One region of the Mesorhizobium sp. C416B genome, then DNA from elsewhere that is predicted to be linked to it. Evidence: predicted binding sites of a transcription regulator. Region 1 holds the regulator's gene; each other region holds the start of a gene.
What was found. Region 1 encodes LexA, which represses DNA repair genes until DNA is damaged. Its sites were predicted from a motif close to TGTTCNNNNTGTGTTCNG; they were not measured.
Positions count from the first base shown of each region.

Region 2: NLY43_RS13910 (DUF3072 domain-containing protein) is a predicted target of LexA. The motif match lies at 3,067-3,084, and genes of this name have one in related genera.
Region 3: NLY43_RS19105 (ImuA family protein) is a predicted target of LexA. The motif match lies at 3,426-3,443, and genes of this name have one in related genera.

Region 1 is NZ_CP100471.1:282,057-289,682, reverse strand. Features, by position in the region: gene NLY43_RS01490 (ComEC/Rec2 family competence protein) at 1-703, shown strand, start outside; gene lexA (transcriptional repressor LexA) at 697-1,479, opposite strand; gene NLY43_RS01480 (GntR family transcriptional regulator) at 1,685-2,449, opposite strand; gene kynU (kynureninase) at 2,617-3,864, shown strand; gene kynA (tryptophan 2,3-dioxygenase) at 3,971-4,807, opposite strand; gene NLY43_RS01465 (AMP-binding protein) at 4,804-6,429, opposite strand; gene NLY43_RS01460 (hormone-sensitive lipase) at 6,590-7,426, shown strand; gene NLY43_RS01455 (molybdopterin molybdotransferase MoeA) at 7,472-7,626, opposite strand, start outside.
Region 2 is NZ_CP100471.1:2,837,762-2,845,387, forward strand. Features, by position in the region: gene NLY43_RS13890 (hypothetical protein) at 668-910, opposite strand; gene NLY43_RS13895 (hypothetical protein) at 1,575-1,808, opposite strand; gene NLY43_RS32580 (GNAT family N-acetyltransferase) at 2,295-2,447, opposite strand; gene NLY43_RS32820 (hypothetical protein) at 2,546-2,746, opposite strand; gene NLY43_RS32825 (nuclear transport factor 2 family protein) at 2,690-2,806, shown strand; gene NLY43_RS13910 (DUF3072 domain-containing protein) at 2,823-3,032, opposite strand; gene NLY43_RS13915 (NADP-dependent oxidoreductase) at 3,275-4,192, shown strand; gene NLY43_RS13920 (hypothetical protein) at 4,398-4,628, shown strand; gene NLY43_RS13925 (DUF982 domain-containing protein) at 4,628-4,870, shown strand; gene NLY43_RS13930 (PilZ domain-containing protein) at 5,053-5,337, shown strand; gene NLY43_RS13935 (Crp/Fnr family transcriptional regulator) at 5,735-6,481, opposite strand; gene NLY43_RS13940 (patatin-like phospholipase domain-containing protein) at 6,965-7,375, shown strand.
Region 3 is NZ_CP100471.1:3,917,455-3,925,080, reverse strand. Features, by position in the region: gene NLY43_RS19125 (DUF4153 domain-containing protein) at 1-951, opposite strand, end outside; gene NLY43_RS19120 (HpcH/HpaI aldolase/citrate lyase family protein) at 1,603-2,484, shown strand; gene NLY43_RS19115 (DUF1737 domain-containing protein) at 2,524-2,730, shown strand; gene NLY43_RS19110 (metallopeptidase family protein) at 2,822-3,244, opposite strand; gene NLY43_RS19105 (ImuA family protein) at 3,466-4,518, shown strand; gene NLY43_RS19100 (DUF6504 family protein) at 4,460-5,938, shown strand; gene NLY43_RS19095 (error-prone DNA polymerase) at 5,935-7,626, shown strand, end outside.

The DNA of each region.
Region 1 (7,626 bases):
CTCCATCCGCTCGGTGCTGTTGGTGGCGGTCGCCCTCGTCATCGCCACCATGGCCACCACCTGGCTCAGGCTGGCGGCCGTGCCTTTCGCGCTGGCCGGCCTGTTGACGGTGCCGCAGGTGCTTACGCCCGACGTGCTCATATCCGAGGACGCACATCTGGTGGCCATGCCGATAGGTGGCGGCGAACTCGCCCTCAACCGCGAACGCTCCAACGAATTCACCACGGACAATTGGAAACGGGCGCTGCGGGCCGAAACCATTATCCCGCCCGAGATTTTCGAGGCAACAGATACGCGGTTCGATCTCGATCCGCTCGATCTGCCGCCCGGGTCGCCCTTCTATTGCATGGGCGATCTCTGTATCGCCCGACACCCTTCCGGAGCCATTGTAGCCCTTGCCAAAGACCGCAAGACGGCGCGGCCGGCCTGTGCCTTCGCTAGCCTGATCGTCATCGATGACGCCACGGCCTACAATCCGTGCCGCGACCCGCTGGTGCTGGTCGTGACGAAGAAACAGCTGGCCCGCGACGGCAGCGCCGCCGTCTTCTTCGATCCGCAATCGGCAGCTGCAGCGCCAACCATCCGCTTCGCCGTCGACAAGCCGTATCGCCCCTGGCACGAGCAACGCCGCTTCTCCCGCGAAGCGCGCGGCCTGCCGCCTTACAACCAGCGTGAAAAATACAAACCCAAGCCGGCTCAGTAGCGCCGGATCAATCCGACAAGCTTGCCCTGCACCTTCACCCTGTCCGGTCCAAAAATGCGGGTCTCGTAGGCCGGGTTGGCGGCTTCCAGGGCGATCGAGGCGCCCTTGCGGCGGAAGCGTTTCAGGGTCGCTTCCTCATCGTCGACCAACGCCACCACGATCTCGCCGGGGCTGGCTGTGTCGGCATTGCGGATGATGACCGTGTCGCCATCGAAAATGCCGGCCTCGATCATCGAATCGCCCTTGACCTCGAGCGCGTAGTGTTCACCGCCCATGATCATGTCGGGCGGCACCGAGATCGAATGGGTCTGATGCTGGATGGCGTCGATCGGCACGCCGGCGGCGATGCGTCCCATCACCGGGATTGAAATCGAGGAAACGGCATCGTCATTGCCGGCAGACATCGAACGCGACGGCGAGCCCGGCCTGATCTGGCGGCCGAGACCGCCTTGGCCCATCCCGCCTTGTCCCTGGCCGCCTTGCCCTTGGCCGGCTTGACCAAGACTGCCCTGAATGACGCTCGGCGAAAACTTCCTCGCCGCGTTGAGGCCTGGTGCGATCGAGTCGGGTAGCCGCAGCACTTCCAGCGCGCGCGCCCGGTTCGGCAGCCGGCGAATGAAACCGCGCTCCTCAAGCGCTGTGATCAGTCGGTGGATGCCGGACTTGGAGGCGAGGTCGAGCGCTTCCTTCATCTCGTCGAAGGACGGCGGGATTCCGCTCTCCTTCAGGCGTTCATGGATGAACATCAGAAGCTCATGTTGTTTGCGCGTCAGCATCGCGGCCCCCAAGGGTTCTGAAACCAGAATCAGAAAAAACAAACCCAGAACAAACACTATCTGTTCCAGTTGTGTTCCGCAACCTTTTAAAGTTTAATGAATGTGTTGACGTTTTGTTCAGCGTAACGTTCGGCGCTGCGAGCGCCGCCTGCGCCCAGTTGCCAGCAACGGGGTGAAACGAAGACAAAGTGCCCTGCGTCGTCGGCTACGATCGCCGCTTCCTTTTCGGACGGGGCTGCGCAGCATCCGCGCCGGGTTCGCTCTGGGCATAGACCTGCAGCGTGTAGCCGATGTGAGCGGTCATCAGAGTTTTCGCACGTTCGACGTCGCGATCGAGGGCCGCTTCCATCAGGGCGGTATGGTGTTCGATCGCCACGGCGTCGCGCAGGGCCGCCACGGCCTTCCGGTGTCCATCCGTGCGGCCGGCGGCCGCGCGCAGCGTCGGGGCCAGACCCAGAAAGCGGTGATGGCGATGCAATTGGTCGGAAATCGTCGCATTGAAGCGCAGCAGCCAGCTGGATGTCGCGGCACTGAGCAGCGCCGCATGGAAGGCATCGTGTTTTTCGTACCACGCGTCGACCGCATCATCCGATGGATCGTCGAGAACAGACCCGCACCGTGAGAGACGATAGTGGGCGGCAACGACCGCGTCTTCCCACTCACGGTCGCCCTTCTCGATCGATTCCACCAGCAGGGGCAGTTCGACCACCAGCCGCGCACGCGCCAAATCCTCGAGCTCCGCCCGAGAGACGGGAGCGACCGCAAACCCGCGGTTGCTGATGGCGGTCACAAGCCGTTCCGCCTCCAGCCGCGACAGCGCCTCGCGCAACGGCGTCCAGCCGATGCCGTAGGTGTTGCGCAGCGTGCTCAGCTTCAACGGCGCGGCAGGCGCCAGCCGGGTCGCAAGAATATCGCGCCTGAGCAGGCGATAGGCCGCTTCCGTCTTCGAGGTCTGCTCGTCATCCAGCATCGTGATCCATCAGACATAAACGCTCGGCGGATCATTATATATCAAAGCCTTTCAACGGGTGAATTATATATAATATTTGACAGTTCAAGGGCGACCACTCAAGATCGCCGGCATGTTTGGGCGGCAGGCTCCGCCGCGCGCGTTTGTCCATGGAAGGGCGCCGGATCATGAGCACGACACCCGATCTCGCTACAATCGAAGCAATGGATGCCGCCGATCCGCTGCGCTCCATGCGTGAACGCTTTGTCTTGCCGCAAGGCGTAATTTATCTCGACGGCAATTCGCTGGGTGCCGCGTCACCAGCCGTCTTCAGCGAATTGCAACAGGCCGCCACGCAGGAATGGGCGCAGGACCTCATTCGCGCCTGGAACACGGCTGGCTGGTTCAACATGCCGGTGGAACTGGGAGATCAGCTCGGACGACTGATCGGCGCGGCTGACGGGCAGACGGTGGTCTGCGACACAACCTCGATCAACATCTACAAGCTGCTGCACGCCGCGCTCGGCATGCGGCCGAATCGGTCGGTCATCGTTGCCGAGGGCGACAGTTTCCCGACCGACCTCTACATGGCCGAAGGCGTCGCCTCGACCCGGCCGGGAACGCGGCTGCGGCTGGAGGGCGTCGACGCGGCCGCAATCGAGGACCTGATCGACGACAGCGTTGCCGTCATCCTGGTCAACCACGTCAACTACAAATCCGGCCAGTTGCGCGACATGGCGGCGCTGACGCGCAAGGCACATGACGCCGGCGCGCTGATCATCTGGGATCTCTGCCACACCGCCGGCGCCTTGCCGGTCGAACTCGACCGTGCCAATGCCGATTTCGCTGTCGGCTGCACCTACAAATACCTCAATGGCGGCCCGGGCTCGCCGGCCTTCATCTACGCGGCCGAGCGCCACCATGGTGATATCAGCCAGCCGCTCAGCGGCTGGTGGGGCCATGCGCGGCCCTTTGCCTTCGAGCAGGGCTTTGCCATCGGCAGCGGCATCCGCCGCTTCCTATGCGGAACGCAGCCGGTGCTGTCGATGCGGGCGCTCAAGGGCGCGCTCGATATCTGGAACGACGTCGACATGGCGGCGGTGCGCAGAAAAAGCATCGCGCTGACCGACCTGTTTATCCAGCTCGTCGAAGCCAGATGCGGCGCCTACCGGCTTGAACTGGAAAGTCCTCGCGACGGCAGCCAGCGCGGCAGCCAGGTGTCGTTCCTCCACCCGCATGGCTATCAGGTGATGCGGGCGCTGATCGAGCGCGGCGTGATCGGCGATTTTCGGGCGCCGTCGACCATCCGTTTCGGCTTCACGCCGCTCTATGTCGGTTATGGCGATGTCTGGCAGGCGGTCGAAGCGCTGGAGGATATTTTGCGCACCGGCGCCTGGCAGGACGCCCGCTTCGCGGTGAAGACCGCGGTCACCTGAGGAACTAGAGCAATTTCAGGAAAAGTGTGAAGCGGTTTTCCGTCCGCAATTGCGTCAAATCAAAGAGCTAGAGCATTTCGCCGTTTACGTTAAACGGTGAAATGCTCTAGAGCCGGGTGCGGACCGTCCAGAGCTCCGGAAACAGCACGACCTCCAGCATCTTCTTCAGATAGGAGGCGCCTGAGGTGCCGCCGGTGCCGCGCTTCAAGCCGATGATGCGCTCGACCGTGGTGACGTGGTTGAAGCGCCAGCGGCGGAAATAATCCTCGAAGTCGACCAGCTTCTCGGCCAGTTCGTAGAGCATCCAGTAGCGCTGCGGGTCGCGGTAGACGGTTTGCCAGGCAGCCAGCACTTCTTCGTTCTCGACGCGCGTCTCGCGCCAGTCCGTGCGACTGGCGTCGGCGCCGATGTCGAAGCCATTGCGCGCCAAAAGCAGAAGCGCCTCATCATAGAGCGACGGCGTGGCCAGGATGGCTTCCAGCCTGTCCGTAAGGTCGGGCCGGTGCTTGTGCGGCCCGAGCATGGCAAGGTTGCGGTTGCCGGCCATGAACTCGATAGCGCGGTACTGCCACGACTGGAAGCCCGAGGATTGGCCGAGCGCGTCGCGAAACTCGGTGTATTCGCTTGGCGTCATCGTGCGCAGCACGTCCCAGGCATTGTTGAGCTGCTCGAAGATGCGCGCGACGCGAGACAGCATCTTGAAGCTCGGTTCGAGGCGGTCGGCGCGGATAGAGCGGATCGCGGCGCCGATCTCGTGCAAAGCGAGCTTCATCCACAATTCCGATGTCTGATGCTGGATGATGAACAGCATCTCGTCATGGGCCGAAGACAGCGGCGCCTGCGCATCGAGCACCTTGTCCAGCTGCAGATAGTCGCTGTAGGACATCCGCTCCTTGAACGACATCTGCGCGCCATCGGACGCCGGATCGTGCGGCTTAATCAATTGCTCTTCTCCGCGCGCAACCGGAAGCGCTGGATCTTGCCGGTCTGGGTTTTGGGCAAGGCGTCGATGAACTTCACCGAACGCGGATATTTGTAGGGCGCGATCGTTGCCTTGACGTGGTCCTGCAGGCGTTTGACGGTCAATGCGTCCGGCGAAACACCTTGCACAAGCACGATATGCGCCTCGACGATCTGGCCGCGTTCACCGTCCTCGGCGCCGGTCACCGCGCATTCGGCGACGTCGGGATGCGAGAGCAGCGCCGCTTCGACCTCGGGGCCGGCGATGTTGTAGCCGGCGCTGACGATCATGTCGTCGGAACGCGCGGCGAAGTGGAAGAAGCCATCCTCGTCCTGCGTGAACGTATCGCCGGTGAGATTCCAGCCATCGCGGACATAGTCCTTTTGCCTGGCATCGGCCATGTAGCGGCAGCCGGTCGGGCCGCGCACCGCCAGCCGGCCAGTAGAGCCGCGCGGCAGCTCCCGCATCTCGTCATCGACGATGCGTGCCTGATAGCCGCCGACGGGTTTGCCGGTGGAGGCCGGCTTCATGTCGTCGAAGCGGTTGGAGATGAAGATATGCAGCATCTCGGTGGCGCCGATCCCATCGAGGATCGGCTTGCCGGTCTTCTCAGTCCATTCCTCGAAGACAGGCGCCGGCAGCGTCTCGCCCGCCGAAACCGCGACGCGCAGCGAGGACAGGTCAGCGCCTTGATCCATGGCCTTGAGCATGGCCCGATAGGCGGTTGGAGCGGTGAAGGAAATGGTCGCTTTGTAGGTCTCGATGATGTGGATCATGTTGGGTGGCGTCGCCTGTTCCAGCAGCGTCGCCGCGGCGCCGAAACGCAGCGGGAAGATGGCGAGCCCGCCAAGACCGAAGGTAAAGGCAAGGGGCGGGGAGCCGACGAAGATGTCGTCGGGCGTCACCTCCAGGATTTCGCGGGCATAGGCGTCGGCGACGATCAGCAGGTCGCGGTGGAAATGCATCGTCGCCTTCGGCACGCCGGTGGTGCCGGAGGTGAAGCCGAGCAGGGCGACATCGTCGCGGCCGGTGTTGACGGCAGTGAAGGTGACCGGCTTGTCGAGGGCGGCGCGGTCGAGTTCCGCGTCATGGTTGGCCGTGCCGTCGAAGCCAATGACCTGCTTGAGATACGCACTGCCCTTGGCGCAGGCGGTCATCTCGTCCATCAGCCTTGTATCGCAAAGCGCAACCGTGATTTCCGCCTTGTCGACGATCTTGGCGAGTTCGCCGGCGCGCAGCATCGGCATGGTGTTGACGACCACCGCGCCAACCTTGGTGGCGGCCAGCCAACAGGCGACCATGGCCGGGTTGTTGGCCGAGCGGATCAGCACCCGGTTGCCCGGCTTGACGCCATAATTCTCGACCAGGGCATGGGCGAGCCTGTTGGTCCAGTCGGACAGTTCCTTGTAGGTGCGGCGGCGGCCATTGCCGATCAGCGCGGTGTGGTCGCCGAACCCTTTTTCGACCAGCCTGTCGGTCAATTCGACGCCGGCATTTATGTGGTCGGGATAGTCGAAGCCGTCGAGCAAAAACTCCGGCCATTGCTCCGGCGGCGGCAGGTTGTCGCGCGTGAATGTGTCGATATGCGCTGATGGCCCAAGCATTTTCGGCTGCCCCTGTCTGCCTCGCGCCCATGGCTGAACAAGGCGCAGGATCGCACCAGTCGAAATTTGTTTCAAGCCTAAAATGTTTTTAGGTCGCAGCATTGACGCCGCTCTGTTCGGCGGCCATTCCTGTCGACTGAACTGAAGCCATCCGGGAGGGATGCAGATGCTCCAACATCGTGTTGCCGATTGGGACAATGCCTACGCCAACGGCGACAACATTGCCGGCAGCAATCGCTGGCCGGCCGCGTGGGACACACCGGCACAGGCTTTTCGCGACACAATGTCGGCGTCCGGTCGGGCCAAGCTCGACATCGCCTATGGCGACAGCCCGCGCAACAGGCTCGATCTGTTCCTTCCCGATGTCATGCCCAAAGGGCTCGTCGTCTTCATCCATGGCGGTTACTGGAAGGCGTTCGACAACAAGCCATGGTCGCATCTGGCCAACGGCGCGGTTGCCAATGGCTTTGCCGTGGCAATGCCGACTTACACGCTTTGTCCCGACATACGCATTTCCGGCATCGTTAGGGAAATCGCGGCGGCGATCGGCAAGGCGGCGACGATGGTCGGCGGGCCGGTGATCCTGACCGGGCATTCCGCCGGCGGCCATCTCGCCTCCAGGATGGTGACGACAACGACACCCCTGGCCGCCGATGTGGCGGGCCGCGTGCGCAATGTCGTCTCGATCTCCGGCGTCCATGACCTGCGGCCAATCATGCGGACTGGGATGAACGCGACACTGGCCATCGATGAAGCGGAAGCACTGGCCGAAAGCCCGGTTCTGCTGCGCCCCATGCAGGGCGCGCGCATCACCTGCTGGGCCGGCGGCGGCGAGCGGGCGGAGTTCCTGCGCCAGAATGCGCTGCTTGCCAACATCTGGATCGGCCTCGGCGCCACGACCAGCACAGTGGTCGAGCCGGACCGGCATCATTTCAGCATCGTCGACGGGCTTGCCGATCCGACACATCCGCTGACGCGGACATTGCTGGCGGAGTAACAACCAGTCTTATCTCTTGGAATTAACGGCTTGGATCCGCGACCTTCAGCGCAACATCAGAACGCTGCAAGCAGCGCCTGCTTCTGCCGCCGGAGCGAAGGGCTCGCGCACGATCAGGGCGTTGGCGTCGGCCAGCATTCTCAGCATCGAGGAATCCTGGATGCCGAATGGTGTCGCCACCAATGCGCCGGCTTCTTCCC
Region 2 (7,626 bases), 2.6 Mb from region 1:
ACCTGCATCTGAGCTACGAGCGCGAACAACTGGCATGCTTAACAGGCCTCCTGATGTCATCAGGAAGTTTCATGAAACAGCCTATGTCACTCTGGATGGTTCCATAGGGCGCTGCGAATGTCGCCCTCCATTGTGATGAGGCCGAGGGTTTCCTGCCGAAAAGGCGCGGCGGAATAGGCGAGCCATTGGTACCGCTTGCGCCCAGGTGCGATGCGTATCGTGCCGGGCACGGCTGGGCTGGAGCGGAACTCTTTCCAGCCTTGGCCCGGCTGTCTTTTGCACCCTGATGTTGGGCAGCCGGGCCGACTCCCTTCTGAATTCAATTATCGTCGGCGTGGCGGCTAACAGACGAAACCGTTATTTAGTCTGGTCATCCCTGCCTTGGTGATCTCGCCTTTACAGATTCTAATCCTGGACGCTAAGCCAGCAGCGGCCACTCGCTGCTGTCCAATCAACAAGCTCCAAACATCAGGTTGCGCTTGTATACAAAAAAAGCCGGCCACCTTTCGGCAGCCGGCCAGTGCAAACAAGGAAGGGAACGTTGCACTGATGGGGCAGTGCACCGTCCGAAGCGTTTCCAGGCGACAATGTTCCACCGATGAACAAAGAAGGCTTCACCGCCAGCGCACAATCCCCTTAGCCGCGCTGTGTTGCCATCGCCTAGTGTCTAAAGGCCTTTAACCAGCCAGGGATCGGTGTCGTATCCGAGGCGCGGCTTTTCCGGCGTTCCACCGGCCGGCAATTTGGCGGTTCCGGTCGGCCTGCAGTCCAGCTCGAGCACCTGCTTCTTGGCCGAGTGCTTCGTAGAGCAAAGGTCCGTGGCGTCACTCACCACCACCTTCTTCTCCTTGGCAACAGCGACACCAGTCACAGCGATCACGATCGCCGCGCAAAACACAGCTACTCTCATCATACTCCCCACGTTGTGCCTCCCCAAAAAGGCTGAGCCTGACGTTACGGCACATTTAAATTAGCGCAAGCGAATATTAGCTGCCTAGTCCCTTCACATCGGCTCTGGTCGCCTCCCCCTTGCTGCCGGCGCCTTGCGATACCGGCAGCGCGATATGGTAGGATGGGCGCATGCCTGCTCATGATCGGAGGGCCGATGTTCATGACTTGAGCTCGACATGGCAGAGGGCTGCAACCGTCAAGTTTCCCAGGTCGTCGTGGCGATGAACGATCGCGTCGAGGATCGCTTAATAAGCGGCGTTTACTAGGTTCCGCTGGTCTAGCCCTACGCGATCACACCATAACCACGTGATGACAAATCAGCCATGTGTGTGGCGCGGCGGGCCTGTTCCGCTTGTGGCCGGCGCCTACCCACCCGGGTTCCCCAACCATGGCGTCGGCCATTTTCGTTCTCTCAGCGATTATAAGCCTTTGCTGTAGGCCTATGTGTTGGCTGGACGGTGAGATCGCTGTTAGATCGCCTCGTTCGTTTGGATGTTTCGCTGGCGTTGGGAGGAGGCGCATATGTTCGCCAGCCGGCGGATACCACACCGCCCCACCGGTCAGGCCCAGCGCGCCCGCTGCAAAGTCCCGCAGACGGCTGCTGGGCCGCTGGCGGGCAGCGGCTACTTGCTGACGATCCAATCCACCAAGCCAGTTTCGATCAGCTCGAACCAATCGTGCACCAGGGCCTTGGCTAAATCGCGCCATTGACACTCAGGCGTACGGGAGACGGCAACAGTAGAAGGGTCGGCATCTTCCCAGCCTCGCGCCACGTCATCGCGATGACGTTGACGAAGGCGCATCAGCAAGGTGGCCGTAGTGGCCGCTTGAGCGATATCTATGGGCGTTGCAACCATCGCAGCCTCCCTCAAAGCGATGGCAAACCCCTCACTAGTAAGCCCGCTCAGACTCTCTCTGCAATCAAAAAAAGAGTTGTCCTCGCTCCCTGTTCTGTCATCGCAATGAAGGACGACATCTTCGAGCACCCGCAGCACACCTGTCGCATGGAAAAAGCTGTAGGCGTTTATAGGTGCTTGGGGAATCCGCCGTTTGTTTGCGTTGTGGAGCGGGACAAAGCAAGTTACTCACTCAGGCTGGCTACCGTGAAGCGGGGCACCAGCCCGACTTCCACGCGTTGCCGTGGGAAGCTGAACACAGGGCCGTCAAAGAAAGGCAAGGTGGACGCGACGGCGCTCGCTGAACGCATTCGGGCGCCGGCTGCGTTCGCGTTCACACCCGGCGCTATGTCGCTTCTAGGCCCGCTCTGTCGCTACTTTGTGCGCAGCATATTGTGGGAACTCTGCCTCGGCCCACGCACTCAGTGGCTGACCAGAACGAGCGCATCATCGGCCTAACCGTTTAGGCTGTAGAATTTGTGTGTGCGCTCGTATCGAGATGCGGGTGATGTCGCAGCCGAAACGCGCTGCTTCCTTCTCGATCCGCCCCATCAGTTTGGCGCCGATACCAGCACTGCGCATCTCGGCGTCGACAACCACATGGTCGGCCTACGCCCACTTTCCGCCCATACCCGGTTTGCTGATAGAGCGGGTAGATAGCCGCGATCTCTTCGAGCTCCATGGCTGAGTGTCGATGCCTATGTCGGCGAGGTGATGGGTGCGGGCTTGCCGCCGAACACCAGCCCCAACTGGACAGTCGCATCGCTCGACATTACGGGCGATGCAGCCACTGTGAAGGTTGAGGACGAATTTGGAACCACAAGGTTCACGACTATCTTTCCCTGCTCAAGATCGCAGGAGAGTGGAAGATCGTTAGCAAACTCTACCACCTTCACCATTTGGACCGTCCAGATCACAGGCCAAATACCGCGAAACTGGCGACCTTCAACCTGTCGTAGGTCTCTCCCAGCGCCTTTAGAGCTTGAGCTCACTCCTTAGCGCGTCGATTCGCTTCGAGGCCTCGGCTTTGCTTAGATCTTCGGCGTAGCTTCTGTCGTCGCCCGCCTGCTCACATAATGTTTTCAAGTAGGAAGCTTGCGACGGAGTCATTGGCTCGTCACCAGTCGTCCATTCGTCAGGATCCTTGCTGATAGTTGCGCTTTTGGCTCGGGGTGAAGTTTGCATGACGCTCTCCGTGTTGGGAACGGCACAACGTATTTGATCTGCTTTTGTTCCACATGCTTGAAGTGTGTGAAATTGCGAGGGCATAGGTGTTCACGAACGCAAGTTTACCCGTGCTGGAAGAATCCGACGAGATTGCTTAGCTTCCGCTCGCGGTCGCCAACGATGAACTCAACGCCAACTCTGCGCGAGACATCGAAGACCCTCCGCGCCCGCAATTTACCCCAACGGTGAGGAGACGCCCCATGAAAGCAATCGTAGCGACGGACCTGACTGCAGGAACGGCCGGGATGAAGTTGGTGGAGTTGCCCGAGCCTCGGGCGGCAATTAACGACGTGGTCGTACAGGTTCATGCGGCAGGATTCGTCAACACCGAACTGGAGTGGCCCTCGACGTGGGCCGACCGAGCCTTCCGTGACCGGACCTCTTCGATCCTCGGCCACGAACTGGCTGGTGTGGTCACTGCGCTCGGCTACGGCACCACAGGGCTTTCTATCGGTCAGCGGGTGTTCGGCCTCGCGGACTGGCATCGCGACGGCATCCTCGCCGAGTATGTTGCCATGGAGGCCCGTAACCTCGCGCCGCTGCCCGGCGATGTCGACTTTACGGTGGGCGCTAGCCTGCCGATCTCCGGCCTAACCGCTTGGCAGGGGCTGTTTCAGCATGGCCGCATCAAGGCCGGGCAGAGCGTTCTCGCGCATGGCGCTGCCGGTGCCGTCGGTTCGATGGTGGCGCAGCTTGCCAGGGAGGCTGGAGCCTATGTGATCGGCACCGGGCGGGCCGCCGACCGCCAGAAAGCGCTCGACTTCGGTGCAAATGAATTCCTCGACCTCGCAAAAGACACCCTTGAAGATGTCGGCGGCGTCGATCTGGTGTTCGATGTCATCGGCGGCGATGTCCAGAAGCGATCCGCAACGCTCGTCCGGGCCGGAGGTATCCTTGTCACAGTCGTTGGACCAACGGACATTCGACCTGCAGACGGCTTGGCGGTTGACTTCGTCGTCGAGGCTGATCGAGCCCAGCTTTCTGAGATAGTGCAGCGGATCCGCGATGGACGACTGCGGACGAACATCGGCAAGGTTTCGAGCTTGGATGATGCCATCGGCACCTTCAACTCAACGGACCGACGCGCGGGCAAGACCGTTGTCCGCGTTCGTCCGTGAGAACTTGGGAGAGAGGCGGGCCCTCGCTCCTTATGGTCGCGTCGGCAGCTGACACGGTGAGGTGCAAATCAGCGCCTGTCGCGGGATTTAGCCATCGTAGGGCGGTGTTTGCGGGAACCTACTTTGTACGTTTCCGACTCTTGCCTTTTTCGGAAAGTGACCCACAGAATAGCTGATTGAGGTTCTATCTCTCTGGGAGGATGGGATGGACATTCAAGCACCTGTTCGGCCTACGCAGCAAACGGCCAAGGAGCTGGTCCGCGAGGTCCTGTTGGGCTCTCAGCCCGGCGACATTATTTCCGTCAAAGCGACCATTGTAGCGGTCCGTGAGCGCGGCGGCGATCTTCTCGAAACTGACTGCCAGTTAGTCGAAATGATCGTCAAATCAGCCTCCGTTTGGGGACTGTTCATCGCCTTTGACGTTCGAGAGGCGTGATGCCCCACCGTTGGTTCAACCCTCCGGTTTATGTGAAGACTGAGCGCCCGGGGCTTCGCCTTGGTGTCAACCGGGTTGATGCCGCCGCCGAGGAGCTCCTAAAGTGGTCCAATCGTGGCCCCAAGTGGCGGCTGGCGGCCGAGGCTTGCCTATCTGCGATGGATGGCAAAATGCCCGGTAACGACTTCCGGCTGCTGTTCGAGGCCGCGGCCGATGAAGAGGAGATGCTGCTGCCGGATTGACACCGCTGGACGGGACCATTCGGGTCTGTTCGCGTTGCGAATTCACCGGCGCAACGGGCATTTATGCTGTCCGTCTCCGTCGTCAAACTTTAAAGTGAGACACTAACGAGCGACGACCTAGATGGACAGTTATTCGCCGGTGCGCGTACCATATAGGGCCGCGGGTGACCGATGGAGGTCACATGGTTGATGAAGAGCATCGCCGCGAACGGAGGCAGCGGGTGCTTAAAGGCGCCTCAATCATCAGCGGAATCACAAACTCCGAGATCAGTTGCACCATTCGGAACCAAAACAGTGGCGGAGCTGAGCTCAAAGTCCCGGTGGAAGCGCGTGTCCCTGAGCGGTTCGTGCTTTACGTGCCGACCGACGGCGTTGCCTACCAAGCAGTCCTGCGGTGGCGCAGGAACGACCGAATTGGGGTTCAATTTATAGGAACGTTGCCAAAGCCGCGTCTCCACTATGGCTGAGCTTGTGCCCGGGATGCACAGACCGGGGAATTGGACACTCTCCGGCGCTCGGCACGTGTTCCATGGCAGTCGCACTTTAGAGATTACCCCCCGGCGAAACTTCGCTTGAGGTCGACACGGTCAGAAGGCTTACAAAATCGCGGGAATATTCCCCGTCCAGATATTTAGCCGGAGCGCCCCACGCCTCGGCTGGTTGGCCAGTGAACGCGTCAAACACCGCTCAGGTTTCGTCGAGTCCCTCCTGAGGTCGTATCTTTGAGAAGCCATGCCGTCGCTAGGTAAGTCTGCGGTCCAGTTCTCAAGCGGTGATCGACATTCCTGTTGGAGTGCGGGTTCTACAGGAGATTCGGTTTTGAGGATCGCGAGGGCTCAACGGATCATGAGCGACCCAGCAGGATCAGAAACCGGCACCCGTCTGCGCAGCCCTTTGATGAAGATAGGTAGAGTCAAAATCTGCGGCGCGAACGAGCCCTGCCCAGTCGGTCGCATGAAAACGCGAGCCAACGGTGGATATCAGACCGTCGCGTCTAAGGTCCTGAAGCACTCGGTTCACGTGCACGGTAGAGAGGCCAAGTGCGTCGCCAAGTGCAGCCTGCGTAATGGGGAGATAGGCCACATGATCTTCAATGCGGCCTACCGAGCGAAGGCGAACAATGAGTTCGCAAAGAATGTGAGCCATACGCGAGTAGGCGTCGCGCCTACCGACGTTGGTGACCCACTCTCGATAGATCGCCGCATCGATCACCGTCGAGCGCCAAAACACTCTCGTTATCGAAGAGTGCTGGTCGCAAACGGCGCGAAGTTCGTCGTGCCGCATGAAGCCCACCCTAGCGGGCATGAGAGGGGTGAAAGTGCAATCCATGACCGACAAATGCAAACCATGCAGGTCGGGAATGTCGCCCGGAACAAAAAAGGAGGAGATTTGACGCTTCCCCTCCCCGGTTAGTTTGATCGACCCTATTAAGCCTTCAAGAACGACGAACGAAAGGCTCGGCTTATCGCCCTCGCGCAGAATGTCTTCGTTGGCCTGATATCTCTTCTCCTGAATCGAGATGTTCCCCAAGGTCGCAATGTCTGATTCTGCGAGTTCCGAGATGGCTTGGAGCTTGCGGATCAACATTTTGAAAGAATGATCATGTGCCATCAAGAACCTGTTCGTGTTTGCTCCCAACTTTTAGTTGGCGCTAATGTTCCCGCTGCCTAGAGGAGACGAAGGCCAATGGTCAGTGCGTCGATGATGCGCGCAAAGTTCAGCTGTCCTCAATCCTTTTCGCCTGCCGCAACCTGTTCGAAACGGCTGGATCACAACCTGCTTTCCACCGGATTAACGAGTGCTATTGCGCGCTAGGAACCTTAAGAGTTCGCAGCCGTTCAACTGTTGGGGCGCACGAAGCAGGCTTTCAATGTCATCGGGTTCCGTGCTGATCGTGGAGACGTCGAGAACTCTCTCCGGGAGGCCGGGTTCGAGGTGGTCGCCGGCTTAAAAGGGCCTTCAAGCGATTGCGACTTTCGATCGTGAGCCGGAGCGAGTTGTGGCTCTCCTGACAGATATCAGACTTGGGGACGGCCCAAGCGGGTGGGATGTGGCCCGGCACCTCCGAGGCGCCGATCCTACTATGCCAGTTATATGACAGCGTTGGTCGATGCCATGGCCTGCTACGCAATTGACCGACATCAAATCGACATCCTGTCTCTCGGCTGCGTTGAATTGGAGTTCGCCTTCACCAAGGACCAAATCGCCAAGGGCGGTATCAGGCACTGGCGCGAGATCATTTCTGCCGCCATGCGCCTGCAAAGCCAGAATGCACTGGGCCAAGCTGGGCTGCTGGTAGGACGAGACCGTCTACTACGCGTCGACGGAGCACCTATGAAGTCTAATCCGATCGACCTCGACGACTACACCGGTCCGCCGCAGAGTTACCTGTTATTGCTGCCTCACTGGTCAAGCAACATGAGGAACGGCTGGCCGCGCTTTTCGTTGCGCCGCGTCCACCCTACAAAGCGGTGTATGGGCCAAGGTCTCAGGACCCGTAAATAGCCACCTGTTCTTCGCACGATGTCGGCTTTCAGAAACCGCCTAAAGCGATCCCGATATTGAGCGCAATGGCCATCCGTTCTGATTAAGTCGTCTTGGCCAGCCGTGGTCTTCACTCGACCCCGCATGATGAGGTATGACCAAGAAGGATGTAGACTAAACCGGAAGAGACAAGGTGCAGGTGCAAGGCATTGAGAGAAATAGCAGGAACCGAACCAATCCACAGGAATATTTTGTTGGTATTTATGTTGGTA
Region 3 (7,626 bases), 3.1 Mb from region 1:
CAGCGGATCGCCTGAGGTTTCGCTGCCCGGCCGCAGCGCCGCCAGCACGAAGCCGGCGGCCAGCAGCGCGGTGGCGATCAGCGGATAGGCACCGCGATGCGCATAGGCGGCATAGCTCAACCCGTCCGGCAGGGCGACCCCACCCCAGAGATAGGCTGCGTCGAGCCCGGTCTGCAGCGCAAACAAGGCGTTGAAGACGATCAGCGCGCGCAGGATCGCGGCCTTGCCGAAGACGACGGCCTCGATCGTTGTCGCTGGTTTAGTCGCGGCCGGTGCGGCCACAGCTGCAGGCGGCGTCAAAGGTGGAAGGCGGCGCGGGAAACGCGGCAGGCGAGGCCGCAGGAAAGCCCAGACGCCGGCGATCACGAACAGCCAGAAGACGATCCGCGCCAGTTGGATGAGATCGAGCAGCTTCATCAGGTCGATCAGCGACAGCCAGTATTCGATGACCGGATTGGCGGCGCCGAACAAAAGCAGGAACACCGCGCCCAGCGTCACCGGCATGACCCAGACGATGATGGACGCCAGGCGGATGCGGCGGCCGCCAAGCCGGCGCACCGTGCGGCGCCATTGGAAAAAGTCACGGATAAGGCGCAGCGGCGCCGCCAGCAGGAACAGCGCGACCTGGCCGGCAATGCGGGCGATGCCGTGCCGTAGCCGCCCGGACAGGGACAGCGCAAACACCACCAGCGCCACGACAGCTATCGCCACCGACAGCGGGCTGACGTTCTCGGCCAGCGGCAGCAGCGCGACGAACAAAGCGGCCGGCTTGAGCCAGGGTCGGGTGGAATTCAGCGCGGCAGGATGCACAGCGACCACCGCGCCGGCGATCAGGATGGCAAACAGCAGCACCGTGATCCCGGCGGGCTGGCCGTAAAAGAAAAAATCCGCCAGCGCCACGAGCAGGACGGCGATGCCGAAGCGGCTGGAAAAGCTTGCAAACGATGTCATGCGCGGATTTTCCTGATGGGCTGGGTCCGCTCGGCCGGTGGGCGGATAAAAGGGAGCAGGCTCGCTTCCAGGTAAGGGCGGGCCTCCGCCCGGGGCGGATCGACCAACCACCAGCTTTCGCTGCGCAGGCGATAGGGCAAGGACCAAAGGTGAGCGTTTCGCTGTTGCATGCCGCTGTTGTCGCGGGCTCGCATGGAAACGGCGGGGCGGAGCGGAGGAGGTTTTCCGCAGGGATGTGCAGTTTTCGTGCAGGACCTGCGCTTACGGCCGGGGCGCTGCCCGCCATCTTTCCGGACGTTGGCACTGTCCCAGCCAGGCTCCTTTCCTCTCCCTCCGGAGGGGGGAGAGGTGGCTCGGCGAAGCCGAGACGGAGTGGGGGAACCACCTGGCAGTCGCCGCGAACGGACACAGGAAGGGCATTCGGTGCAAACATCGCCTCGCCTTGCGCCCCAAGGGTCGACATCCACTCCGTCGACCCCCACTCCGTCGAGCTTCGCTCGACACCTCTCCCCCGATCGACGGGGGAGAGGAAAGGCCCCCTTCCGCAACTGCTGCGGGACGGGCGGGGCAGCGCAAGCTTTCGCAGTTGGCTCGTCATCAGGTACCGGTCGGACGCTTGCCTCCCCCGCCCACAAGCGGCATAGATCGGCCATGACAAGCGAACCTTACCGCCCGCGCCGCTCGGTGCTTTACGTCCCCGCCTCCAATGACAAGGCGCTGGCCAAGATCGCGACGCTTGCCTGCGATGCCGTGATCATCGACCTCGAAGACGCCGTCGCGCCCTCAGACAAGATCGCCGCGCGGGACAAACTGGCCGGCATTTTCGCCAGCCGACCGAAACGCCGCTGCGAGATGATCGTGCGCGTCAACGCGCTGTCCAGCGAATGGGGCAACGATGACCTGCTGACCGCGGCGAAATTCGAGCCCGACGGCATCCTGTTGTCCAAGGTCGCCACGCCGCGCGATATCCTCGAAGTCGGCGACGTGCTCGACGACAATTTTGCCCCCGACAGCGTCAAGCTCTGGGCGATGATCGAGACGCCCAAGGCCATGCTCAACATCGGCGCCATTGCCGAACTCGGCCGCGACCCGGCCTCGCGCCTAGCTTGTTTCGTTGCCGGAACGAACGATCTGGTCAAGGAGACCGGCATTCTGGCGACGCCCGACCGCCGCTATCTTGTGCCCTGGCTGATGCAGATGGTGCTGGCGGCGCGCGCCGGTGGCATCGGCATACTCGACGGCGTCTCCAACGATTTTCGCGACCTCGACGCGTTTGCGCGCGAATGCACCGAAGCCGCCGCCATGGGGTTCGATGGCAAGACGCTGATCCACCCGGCCCAGATCGAAGCCGCCAACCGCGCCTTTGCGCCCGCGCCCGAAGCTCTGGCCGAGGCGCGCGCGGTGAAGGATGCCTTTGCCTTGCCGGAAAATGCCGGCAAGGGCGTGATTGCTCTGAACGGCAGGATGGTCGAGCGGCTGCATCTGGCACAGGCCGAAAAACTGCTGGCGAAGGCCGCCGCCATCGGCGCATGATCCGCCCCGAAAAGACGAACTCACGACAGGACCTGACCCATGAGACTTTACCGCTTTCTGTCCGCCCCCGACGATTCAACCTTCTGCCACAAGGTGACCGCGGCGCTGAGCAAGGGCTGGCATTTGTACGGCTCGCCGACCTACGCCTACGACAAGAAGACCAAATCGATGCGCTGCGGCCAGTCGGTGGTGAAGGATATTGACGGCCAGGAATACGGGCCGGATACAAAGCTGAGCGACTGGTAGGGAAGGCGTCAACCTCCGCGTCTTCGTCATCCTAGGGCGAAGCAAGGAGCGAAGCGACGCGACGCAGACCCTAGGATGACAAAGGCGGGGGCTATTCCGCCGCCTCTTCGAGCTTTTCCATATCATCGTCCGACAGGCCGAAATGGTGACCGATCTCGTGGATCAGCACATGGGTGACGATGTCGCCCAGCGTCTCTTCGTTCTCGGCCCAGTAGTCGAGGATGGCGCGGCGGTAGAGGGTGATGCGGTTCGGGCCTTCGCCGGTCTGCGGGTTCCAGCGCTCGGCGATGCCGCGGCCCTCGAACAGGCCGAGCAGGTCGAACGGCGTCTCCAGCGACAGATCGTCCATGATCTCGTCGGTCGGGAATTCGGCGATCATGATGACGATCTCGCCGGTCAGCTTGCGAAAATCGTCGGGCAGATGTGCGTACGCCTCCAGCGCCAGAAACTCGATCTCCTCGATCGAAGGCGAGAGTTCATCGTGCCAGGTGCGGGTCTTGTAGATGCGGGCCATGCTTTGTCCTTTGATCCGGCATATAGGCTTTCCCTCCGGACTCGGCAAATGGACGGGTACCTGGCCAATTCTTTGCGCCGAATGGCTGCGACCAAAGTCCAAGGTTGGCCTCGCCACCTTTGATCAAGGAATAAATTCCTTCTGACTCCGCTTGACTCTTTCGGCACCCTCTGGAATCTATAAGAACATAACAGGAACAATTATGAGAGAAATTGACCGTCATGGCGACATCAGCCGTGGCGCGGGAGACTGTTTTTGCCCTGCGCCGCCAGATCGCGAAGATCGAGGGAACGCTGCCCGAGCGCCTGGCCGCGCCGGCCGGCGAGCGACCTCGTGCGCGCGCTGACAGCGCTATCGGCGGTGCGCCCGAACCTAATGCCGATGTCACCATCATCCGGCGCGGGCTTGCCGTGGCTTCGCCGAATGCTTTCCTGGCGACCGGCGTCGAGCACCTCGATGCGGCGCTGAGCGGCGGCCTGCCGAAAGCCGCCTTGAGCGAAATCCATGGCCTTGAGACCCGCAATGCCGGGGCCGTCGCCGGCTTTGTGCTGTCGCTGGTCAGCCTGATCCTCAAGGGCCAGCCCTTGCCCGTGCTGTGGATCGGCACATCGGAGATTTTTCGCGAGGCCGGCTTTCCCTATGCCAGGGGATTGCAGGGCATGTTCGGTATCGCACCGGAGCAGTTGCTGTTTTCCGAGGCGCCGAAACTCACCGATGCGCTGTGGGTAGCCGAGGAGGCCGCCAAGATGACGGCGCTCGCCGCAATCATTCTCGAGATCCGTGGCAGCCCGCAGCGGCTCGACCTCACCGCGACGCGCCGGCTGCACGCGCGCGCCCAAAACGCCGGCCGGCCGGTGTTCCTGCTGCGCCAGGCCGGCGAAGCCGAGCCGACCGCCGCCCCGGTGCGCCTCATCGTGTCGGCTGCACCAGCGAAATCGCGCCGGACGATCGCCGGGCCGCTTGCCGGCTCGATCGGCCACCCTGCCTTCACCGTCAGCATCGGCAAGAGCCGCACCGCTCTGCCTGGACAATTCACACTGGAGTGGAACCCCGATGAACACGCATTCGAAGAAAGAAAGCCCCGCGAAAAACGGGCAGAGAATTCTGTCGCTGTGGTTCCCGCATCTGGCGGCAGAACGGATCCTGCGCCAGCGCCTGGGACGGTCGTGGCGTTCCCGGCCTTCGGATCATCTGCCGCCATCTCACCCACCGCTCGTGATCAGCCATCGCGACCGCAACGCCCAGCGCATATCGGCCCTCGACGAGCGGGCTGAGGCGCTGCATCTGAAGCCTGGCATGGGCATTGCCGATGCGCGCGCCATGCATCCCTCGATCGACATCGTCGAGGCCGATCCGGACGCCGATCGCCGGCTGCTCGAAGGCCTCGCCGACTGGTGCGATCGCTATACGCCGCTGGTGGCGCTCGACGGTACTGATGGCCTTTATCTCGACGTCACCGGCTGCACGCATCTGTTCGGCGGCGAGCGCGCCATGCTGGACGACATCCTTGCGCGGTTTTTCCAGCAGGGTTTCGATGTCCGCGCCGGGTTGGCCGCGACGCCGGGTGCAGCCTGGGCGGCGGCGCGCTTCTGCGGCAACCGCATCGTTGTCTCCGGCAAGGAGGAAGCGCTGCTCGCCCCCTTGCCGCTGGCGGCACTGCGCATCGAGGCCGATATCCGCGCCAGCTTGGAAAGCGTCGGCCTGCGGACCGCCGGCGCGGTCATGGCAGCGCCGCGCGCGCCGCTCGCCCGTCGCTTCGGCGCGACCTTGCTGTTGCGGCTCGACCAGGCGCTCGGCCGCCTCGACGAGGCGGTATCGCCGCGCCTGCCCGTGGCCCCGCTTTCGGTCGAACGCCACCTGGCCGAGCCGGTCGTGCTGACCGCCGAGATCGAACGGCTGGTGCTCTTGCTGGCGGTGACGCTGAAGGCCGATCTCGAACGCCGCGGCGAGGGCGCAAGGATGCTGGCGCTGCTTTTGTTTCGCGTCGACGGCGCCGTCAGCCGCATCGCTGTCGGTACCTCGCGACCGTTGCGCGAACCCAAGCTTATCCAGCGCCTGTTCCATGAGCGGCTGGCCGCGCTCGAACAGGACATCGATGCCGGCTACGGCTTCGACCTGGTGCGGCTTTCGGTGCTGGCGGCCGCCGGCTTCGACATGCAGCAGGCCGATTTGACCGGCGAGACCGAGGATGACGGCGCCGACATGGCACTCTTTGCCGACCGCATCCGCGCCAGGCTCGGCGACAGTGCGGTGCTGAAACCGGTCGCCCTCGAGAGCCATCTGCCGGAGCGCGCCATCGCCACCATCCCGTTCTCGGAAGCGCCACAACGCAAAACACCGCTCAGGAAGCCGGGCTCGAAAGACGCGCCGCGCGCAACCATCTTCCCGCCGGAACGGCCGATCCGGCTGTTCCGTTCGCCCGAGCCGATCGAGGTGCCGGCCACCGAAATGCCTGAGGGTCCGCCGATGAATTTCCGCTGGCGCCGCGCGCTCTACCGGGTCGCGCGCGCCGAGGGGCCGGAACGCATCGCGCCGGAATGGTGGCGTGAAACGTCAAGCGATCCGCTCACATCGACGCGTGACTATTTCCGGATCGAGGATGCCGACGGCCGCCGCTACTGGCTCTACCGGCAAGGCCTCTATGGCAACCCGCAGGTGCCGCCGCGCTGGTTCATGCATGGGGTCTTCGCATGAACGCGCTGACCGTCATCCCCTATGCGGAATTCGGCATCCAGTCGAACTTCTCCTTCCTGCGCGGCGCCTCCAAGCCGGAGGAGCTGGTGGTGGCGGCCAAATTCCTCGGCTTTTCCTCGATCGGACTGGCAGACCGCAACACGGTGGCCGGCGTCGTGCGCGCCTGGCAGCAGGCCAAGGTCGAGAAGCTCGCCTATCACCCCGGTTGCCGCCTGGTGTTCGGCGACGGCACGCCGGACATTCTCGCCTATCCGCAGAACCGCAAGGGCTGGGGCCATCTCTGCCGCATGCTGACGCAAGCCAATTTGCGCGATGAAAACGAGAAGGGCGCGACCCTTCTCCAGCGCAGCGACCTGCTCGAATGGGGCGACCTGCTGTCGCTGGCGGTGCTGCCGGATCTCTCGGCGAATGCCGACGATCCCCTGGCATTGGTCCGTCAACTGAAAGACCGTTTCGGCGCTAATTTGCGGCTAGGCATGGCGCCGGATTATCGCGGCAATGACCGTTTCCGCATCGAGCAGGCGGCGGGCATGGCGGACATCGCCGGCGTGCCGCTGATGGCGACCAACGACGTGCTTTATCACAGCGCCGAGCGCCGCTCGCTGCAAGATGTGCTCACCGCCATCCGCCTCAATTTGCCGGTCGCCGAGGTCGGGCTGGAGCTGACGGCCAACGCCGAGCGCCATCTGAAGCCGCCGCTGGAAATGGCCCGTCTCTTCCGCCGCCATCCACGGGCGCTGGCCGAGACGCTGCGCTTTGCCGGCGAACTGACCTTCTCGCTCAGCGACCTCCAGTACAATTATCCCGACGAGCCGACGCAATCAGGGCTTGGGCCGCAGGCCGAGCTAGAGCGTCTGGCCAGGGAGGGGGCCGCCACGCGCTATCCGGCGGGCGTCCCCGCTTCCGTCTTGCAGCGCATCAGTGAGGAGCTCGCTCTGATCGAGCGTCTGAATTATGCGCGCTATTTCCTGACCGTTTACGACATCGTCCAGTTCGCCCGCAATGAGGGCATTCTGTGCCAGGGCAGAGGCTCGGCCGCCAACTCGATCGTCTGCTACTGCATCGGCATCACCGAGGTCGGCCCCGAGCGCATCGACACGTTGTTCGAGCGCTTCATTTCCGAGGAGCGCAACGAGCCGCCCGACATCGACGTCGATTTCGAGCATGAGCGGCGTGAAGAGGTGATCCAGTACATCTACTCCAAATACAGCGCCAAGCGCACCGCGCTGGCTGCCGCCGTCATCAGCTATCGCGGCCGCTCGGCGCTGCGCGAGGTGGCCAAGGCCATGGGCCTGTCGGACGATGTCCGCATTGCGCTCTCCAGTTCGATCTGGGGCTGGTCGACCTCGGAGCTCGGCGAGAAGGAGGCGCATGCCGGCGGCCTCGACCGCAACGAGACCTCGACCCGTCACGTGATCGCCCACGCCAACGAGATCATGGGCTTTCCCCGGCATCTGTCGCAGCATGTCGGCGGCTTCGTCATTACCCGCGACCGGCTCGACGAGATCGTCCCCATCGTCAAGACGGCGATGGAGGCGCGCAAGATGGTCGAGTGGGATAAGGACGATCTCGACGCGGTGAAGATCCTGAAGGTGGATATTCTAGCGCTTGGCATGCTGACCTGCCTGAAGCGCGCCTTCACCTTGCTCACCGACCATTATCCGAAGGCCCGGGATGATTACGGCCGA